DNA from 2 places in the Cupriavidus sp. 01L415 genome. Region 2 is predicted to be linked to the other one. Evidence: predicted binding sites of a transcription regulator. Region 2 holds the regulator's gene; the other holds the start of a gene.

Region 1 (3,390 bases), on a different contig from region 2:
GCCGGCCGCAGTCATTCACGCGGCAGCGCGGGCGCGACGTCCGCACTATCGTCCTTCAGGTCCACCCCCGATCGCCCCAGCGCCACCGCGCCACGCAGCAGGAACACCAGCCGGTCCGCCGCCTGGGCATACGGCAGTCCCTCCGGCCGCACGTTCGAGATGCAATTGCGCTGCGCATCGGTCCGGCCCGGGTGCGGATCGTAGGTCAGGTAGATGCCGAGACTGTCGGGCGAACTGAGTCCCGGCCGCTCCCCGATCAGCATCACCACCTGGCGCGCGCCAAGCCGCTCGCCGATGTCATCGCCCAGCGCCACGCGCGATTGCCGCGCGATGACCACTGGCCCCACCTGCCACGCATGCAGCCGCGCCAGCACGGCGCGCAGCAACGGCACGCCGTGACGCTGCGCGGCCAGCGCGGAAAGCCCATCCGCGATGACGAAGACCACATCCGGGCGGCGATCGGGAGCCGCCGACCGGGCCTCGTCCAGCCGGCTGCGGCTGTCGGCGTCCAGCTGACGTCCGAGGTCCGGGCGGCGCAGGTAGTGATCACGATCCGGCGCGGCGCTATGGACATGCAGCACCGTCAGGCCATCGTCGCGCAGATCGGCTTCCAGCGCGCCGGCGTCGAGTGGCAAATGCACGGCATCGCGCGCCTGCGCATGCGCCAGACCGAAGGCGAGCACGGACTCGGTCTTCTGCGCGTGACCGGCGCGGCCCAGCGCAATGCGCGCACGCGTGTACTGGCGCAACTGCGCCCAGGGGTCCGGGGAGGGAGACGTGGGAGACACGCGGGGCGATGCGGGAGGCTTGGGCATGACGGGGTCCCGGTATCAGAGTGACCGCGCCATGTCGAGGAGCGGCTGGCGCGCGGCTGGCTCCAGCAGGCGGCCCGATGGGTCGAGGATCCCCATCCGCTGCAACCACGCCTCGAACTCGGGCGCCGGACGCACGCCGAGGACTTCCCGCAGATACAAGGCATCGTGGAACGAGGTGCTCTGGTAGTTCAGCATGATGTCGTCCGCGCCGGGCACGCCCATGATGAAGTTGATGCCGGCCACGCCGAACAGCGTGAGCAGCGTATCCATGTCGTCCTGGTCCGCCTCGGCGTGATTGGTGTAGCAGACATCGCACCCCATCGGCACGCCCAGCAGCTTGCCGCAGAAGTGGTCTTCCAGCCCGGCGCGGATGATCTGCTTGCCGTCGTAAAGATACTCGGGGCCGATAAAGCCGACGACCGTATTCACCAGCAGTGGCTCGAACACGCGCGCCACGCCGTACGCGCGCGCTTCCATGGTCTGCTGGTCCACGCCGTGATGTGCGTTGGCGGACAGCGCGCTGCCCTGCCCGGTCTCGAAATACATCACGTTGTGGCCCACCGTTCCCCGGTTCAGCGCCAGCGCCGCCTGCCGCGCCTCGCCAAGCAGCGCCAGCGAAATGCCGAAGGCCTCGTTGGCACGCTGGCTGCCGGCCACCGACTGGAATACGAGGTCGACCGGCGCGCCCAGTTCGATCGCACGCAGCGTGTTGGTGACGTGCGTGAGCACGCACGACTGCGTCGGCACGTCATAACGCGCGCGCACATCATCAATCAGCTTCAGCAGCGTGACGATGGCGCCAAGATTGTCGCTGGCCGGGTTGACGCCAATCGTCGCGTCGCCGCAGCCATACAGCAGGCCGTCGATGATGGATGCCGCAATGCCGCGCGGGTCGTCGGTCGGATGATTGGGCTGCAGGCGTACCGCCAGCCTGCCAGCGAGGCCGATGGTGCCGCGAAAGCGGGTCACCACCCGGCACTTGCGCGCCACGGCCACCAAGTCCTGGTTGCGCATGAGCTTGCTGACGGCGGCGGCCATCTCCGGCGTGATGCCGGGCGCCACGCGCGCCAGCACGGCCTCGTCGGTCTCATGACGCAGCAGCCAGTTGCGGAAGTCGCCCACCGTCAGCGCGGCAATCGCGGAGAAAGCCTGCGCGTCGTGCCCATCGACGATCAGGCGCGTGACCTCGTCGTCCTCATAGGGGATCAGGGCTTCCGAGAGAAAATGGGTCAGCGGCAAGTCGGCCAGCGCCATCCGCGCCGCCATGCGCTCCTCCTCGCTCGCCGCGGCGATGCCGGCCAGCGCATCGCCCGATCTCGCCGGGCTGGCCTTGGCCAGCAGCGTGCGCAGGTCCGCGAAGACATGCCGGCTGGCGCCGACGGTGCAGGTGAAGGCCATGTCGTACGGGCTCCTGTGGGGATTTTCGCGCTGCCTGTCCATCAATATAGCGACCGGAAATGCAAGTTTCACGCCCGCGCCGCATGTCTGGTCATCCTGACTTGCCATTGTCAGGCGCCGCACCGACAATCGAACGCCAACCCTTTCAACGACAACGCTCACGCGCAACATCCAAGCCATGCCGCAGGTGGAACAAGAACGTACGACAGGCCGCCCCCAGGCCAGTGGCGCCACGCCGGATACCGCCCCCTCCAACCGCCGCCTGACGCCCGCCAGCTGGTTCAGCGTCACCGCGGCGTCCTACGCGCTGACGGGCGCGGCCTTGCTGCTGGTGATGCAGGCCAACCTGGTTCCGGCACTGCTGGCCGGCCTGTTGCTCTATTCGCTGGTGGATGTCCTGGCGCCGCGCCTCACGCGCCTGCACCCGCGGCACGACGCGCTGGCCGTGGCCATCCTTTCGGCCATCATCCTGCTGGCCCTGACCGGCGGCATCTGGGCGCTGGTACGCTTTATCAGCGGCGACGGCAACACACTGGAGCGCCTGCTGGACCATGCTGCGGACATCATTGACCAGTCCCGCAGCCAGATGCCGGGCTGGCTGAGCGATTACCTACCCAACGGCGTCGAGGAGCTGGCCACGGCGCTGATCGCAGCGATGCGCGAGCACGCCCAGATGGCGCAGAAGCTCGGCACGGACATCCTGCGCGCCCTGCTCCATATCCTGATCGGGCTGGTGATCGGCGCGATGGTGGCGCTGTACCGGGCAGTATCGCGCCCCAGCCGTCGGCCGCTGGCCGCGGCGCTGGTGGCGCGCGCCCGCACGCTGCAGACGGCGTTCTCGCAGTTCATCTTCGCGCAGATCCAGATCTCCTCGATCAACACGGCCCTGACGGCCATCTACCTGCTGGTGGTCCTGCCGCTGTTCCAACAGCACCTGCCGCTGTCCAAGACGCTGGTGGCGATCACCTTCATCGCGGGGCTGCTGCCGGTGCTGGGCAACCTGATCTCCAACACCGCCATCGTGGTGGCGTCGCTGGCGGTGTCGCTACCCATCGCGGTGGTGTCGCTGCTCTATCTCGTGATCATCCACAAGTTCGAGTATTTCCTGAATGCGCGCATCATCGGCGCGCGTATACAAGCCGCTGCGTGGGAACTGCTGACGGTGATGCTGGTGATG
Region 2 (3,390 bases):
TGCGTGGCCTGTTCCGGCACGAGCAGGAAGATCAGAAGCGAGACGGGCTTGCCATCGGGGGATTCGAACGGAATCGGCTCGGCCAGGCGCATGAAGCCGGCCAGCGGCTGCTTGAGGCCCTTGATGCGGCCGTGCGGAATGGCGACCCCGGCTCCAAGGCCGGTCGAGCCGAGCGATTCCCGGGCAAACAGGTTATCCGTCACGGTGGCACGCGCCACGCCATGGTTGTTCTCGAATAAGAGCCCGGCTTGCTCGAACACCCGCTTCTTGCTGGTGACGGTGACGTCGAGGTGGATGTTGCCGGGTGGCAGCAATTTGGCCAAACGATTCATGGGCGATGCACGAGAAGTCAGGTTAGCGGGCCGGGGCGCATTGGCCGTCCCGCCGCGTGGGGGCAATTCAGGATATCGAGTGCTTTGTCAGGACGCTCGCATTGGAGCGTCCGGCCATTATAGAGCAGGGTCACACCGCACTTGTGCGATGCAACGCCGGTTCTGCGGGTGGTGCCGCAAGAATTCCGGCCGGCTTGCCCACCCGTTGCCGCCGCCCGCCACGCATGGTCTCTTGCCGTGCGATATGTCGGTCCGGTGCGCCGGGGCCGTTCTGCCTTGTTTGTATGGCGCAGCATACACTGAGCGGGACGCGTTGCGAACACCCTGGACCCTTTGGCCGTGGCGCCAAGGTAACGAATGAAACAAGTGGAATCCGGAGTGCCGGTGGCGACACAAATCCGCGCGTCCATCAAAAAAGCCGCGCTGATTGCGCGGCTTGATCTCTTCTTTTCAGTCCTCTTCAAGGCAACCCGAATGGGATGCCGGCAAGGCTATTGCTGCTGTAGTTGCGCTTCAGCCATCTGGTACTTGACTGCTTCGCGATCGTGGCCTTGTACGCGGTCCTTGTAGCGGATCACTTGCCGGTCGAGCTTGTCGACCAGAGCGTCGATCGCCGCATACAGGTCTTCATGATGTGCTTCAACGAAGATGTCCTTGCCCTTGAGATGCAGATTGATTTCCGCGTACTGACGCCGGTCCTTTTCCTTATGGTTATCCACCGATAGCAGCACACTAACGCCAATGACTTGATCGAAATGCCTGACGATACGCTCCAGTTTCGTTTCCACATACTCACGCAGCGGCGGCGTGATGTCGAGGTGGTGTCCACTGATCTTGAAGTTCATAGCGCTTCTCCTTCTGAAAGAGCCGCACCAGGCAGGCGGTTGCGGCTCGGCTACAAAGTCTTGCGGAGATTGACTGCTGGGATCTTGAGCGCTTCGCGGTATTTGGCCACCGTGCGGCGTGCAACCACAAAGCCTTGCTCGCCAAGCAGTTCGGCGATCCGGCTGTCGGAAAGAGGATTCCTGGGGTCTTCGGCTCCTATCAGTTGCTTGATCAGCGCGCGGATTGCCGTGGATGAGGCCGCGCCGCCCGTCTCCGTGGAGACGTGGCTGCCAAAGAAGTACTTCAGTTCGAAAGTACCCATTGGCGTGGCCATGTATTTATTCGTCGTGACCCGGGAAATGGTTGACTCATGTAAACCCAGTGTATCGGCAATCTCCCTCAAAACCAAGGGGCGCATCGCGATTTCGCCGTGCGTGAAAAAGTTCTTTTGACGCTCCACAATCGCCTGCGCCACGCGCAGGATCGTGTCGAATCGCTGCTGGATGTTCTTGATGAGCCACCGCGCCTCCTGCAGTTTTTGTTGCAGCCCAGCAGTGCCCGATTCCCCTTTTGCACCGCGCAAAATCTGCGCATACATGTCGTTGATGCGCAGGCGTGGCATGACGTCGGGATTGAGCTGCGCGATCCATCCACCACCAGTCTTGCGCACGAACACATCGGGCACGACAAAGTCCGCTTCCGGGCGGCTGTATGCATGACCGGGGTAGGGCGCGAGCGAGCGAATCAGATCGTGCGCTGCCTTCAATGCTATTTCGTCCACCTGCAGCGCTTTCTTGAGTCGCGTGTAGTCACGGACGGCCAGCAGTTCCAGATGATGGTTGACGATGGACAGCGCCAGTTCACGCTGCGGATGCTGCAGTCGGCGCAATTGCAGGGCCAGGCATTCCGCGGCATTGCGCGCGCCCACGCCGGGCGGGTCGAAGCTCTGCAGCAGCGTCAGTATCGCGTGGACTTCGTCGATCTCGAACTCCAGTTCCTCGGGGAGTTCGGTGCAGATTTCCTCGAGCGACGCGCTCAGGTAGCCGTCGTCGTCCAGCGATTCGATCAGGAAGATGGCCAGGCCCTTGTCGCGCGTCGAAATCTTGAGCGGCGCAAGCTGTTCCATCAGGTATTCGCGCAGCGTCGGTTCGGCATCGCGCAACTGCATCGGCGTCTTTTCGTCCTCGTCGCCCTGGGGGCGGCGGGCAAAGTCATCGAGGCTCCAGTCGTTGCCGTAGTCCTCGCCGGAGTTGTCGCTATAGTTGTCTTCGTCGCCACCGGACGCGCCTTCCGCGCGGTCCTCGCCGTTGCCACCCTGCTGCTCGGCAGGGGCCGGCGCGGGCGCGCTCTGGAGGTTGACAGAGCCGTCCGCGGCCACGCGCAGCGGGCTCTCGATCCAGTCGTTTTCGCGTTCCAGCAGAGGGTTCTCGGTCAGCGCCTGCTCCACTTCCTGCTGCAGTTCCAGCGTCGAGAGTTGCAACAGCCGGATGGACTGCTGCAGCTGCGGAGTCAGGGCAAGGTGCTGGGAGAGGCGAAGCTGAAGCGACGGTTTCATAGCGACCTATTCTATGCGCATCTTTCCGTTGTTGGAACGGAAATTGCTATCGCCTATCGCTTTTGCTTCGTGATCGCCAACCACTGTCGGCGAGCGGTCCGCGCGGGGTGCGCGGCCGGGGCATCACATGCGGAAATTCTCGCCCAGGTACACGCGCCGCACGGACTCGTTGGCGATGATTTCCTCGGGCATGCCGGCGGCCAGCACGGTGCCTTCGCTGATGATGTACGCGTGGTCGCAGATCCCCAGCGTCTCCCGCACGTTGTGGTCCGTGATCAGCACGCCGATGTTGCGCGCCTTGAGGAAGCTGACGATGCGCTGGATTTCGCCCACGGCAATCGGGTCCACGCCGGCGAACGGCTCGTCCAGCAGGATGAAGCGCGGCGACGAGGCCAGCGCGCGCGCGATTTCCACCCGGCGACGCTCGCCGCCGGACAGCGACAGCGCCGGGTTGTTGCGCAGGTGGGCAATCTGCAAGTCGTCCAGCAGCGCATCCAGGCGGCGGTCCAGCTCCGCCTTGGATAGCGGCTTGCCGTTTTCCACCTGCAGCTCCAGCACGGCGCGGATGTTTTCCTCGACGTTGAGCTTGCGGAAGACCGACGCCTCCTGCGGCAGGTATGACAGGCCCATGCGCGCGCGCTCATGGATCGCCAGGCCGCTGATGTGCTGGTCGTCCAG

Evidence for each region. The regulator sigma-54, encoded in region 2, starts transcription at its own class of promoters, with help from an activator protein. The targets are predictions, from matches to a motif close to TGGCANGNAANCTGCTTT.
Region 1: AC1DOX_RS24885 (ethanolamine ammonia-lyase subunit EutB) is a predicted target of sigma-54. The motif match lies at 2,272-2,289, and genes of this name have one in related genera.

What each region holds. Positions count from the first base shown of each region.
Region 1 is NZ_JBFTSP010000025.1:49,251-52,640, forward strand. Features, by position in the region: gene eutC (ethanolamine ammonia-lyase subunit EutC) at 12-815, opposite strand; gene AC1DOX_RS24885 (ethanolamine ammonia-lyase subunit EutB) at 831-2,213, opposite strand; gene AC1DOX_RS24890 (AI-2E family transporter) at 2,392-3,390, shown strand, end outside.
Region 2 is NZ_JBFTSP010000001.1:67,816-71,205, reverse strand. Features, by position in the region: gene AC1DOX_RS00285 (PTS sugar transporter subunit IIA) at 1-332, opposite strand, end outside; gene hpf (ribosome hibernation-promoting factor, HPF/YfiA family) at 824-1,177, opposite strand; gene AC1DOX_RS00275 (RNA polymerase factor sigma-54) at 1,228-2,712, opposite strand; gene lptB (LPS export ABC transporter ATP-binding protein) at 2,836-3,390, opposite strand, start outside.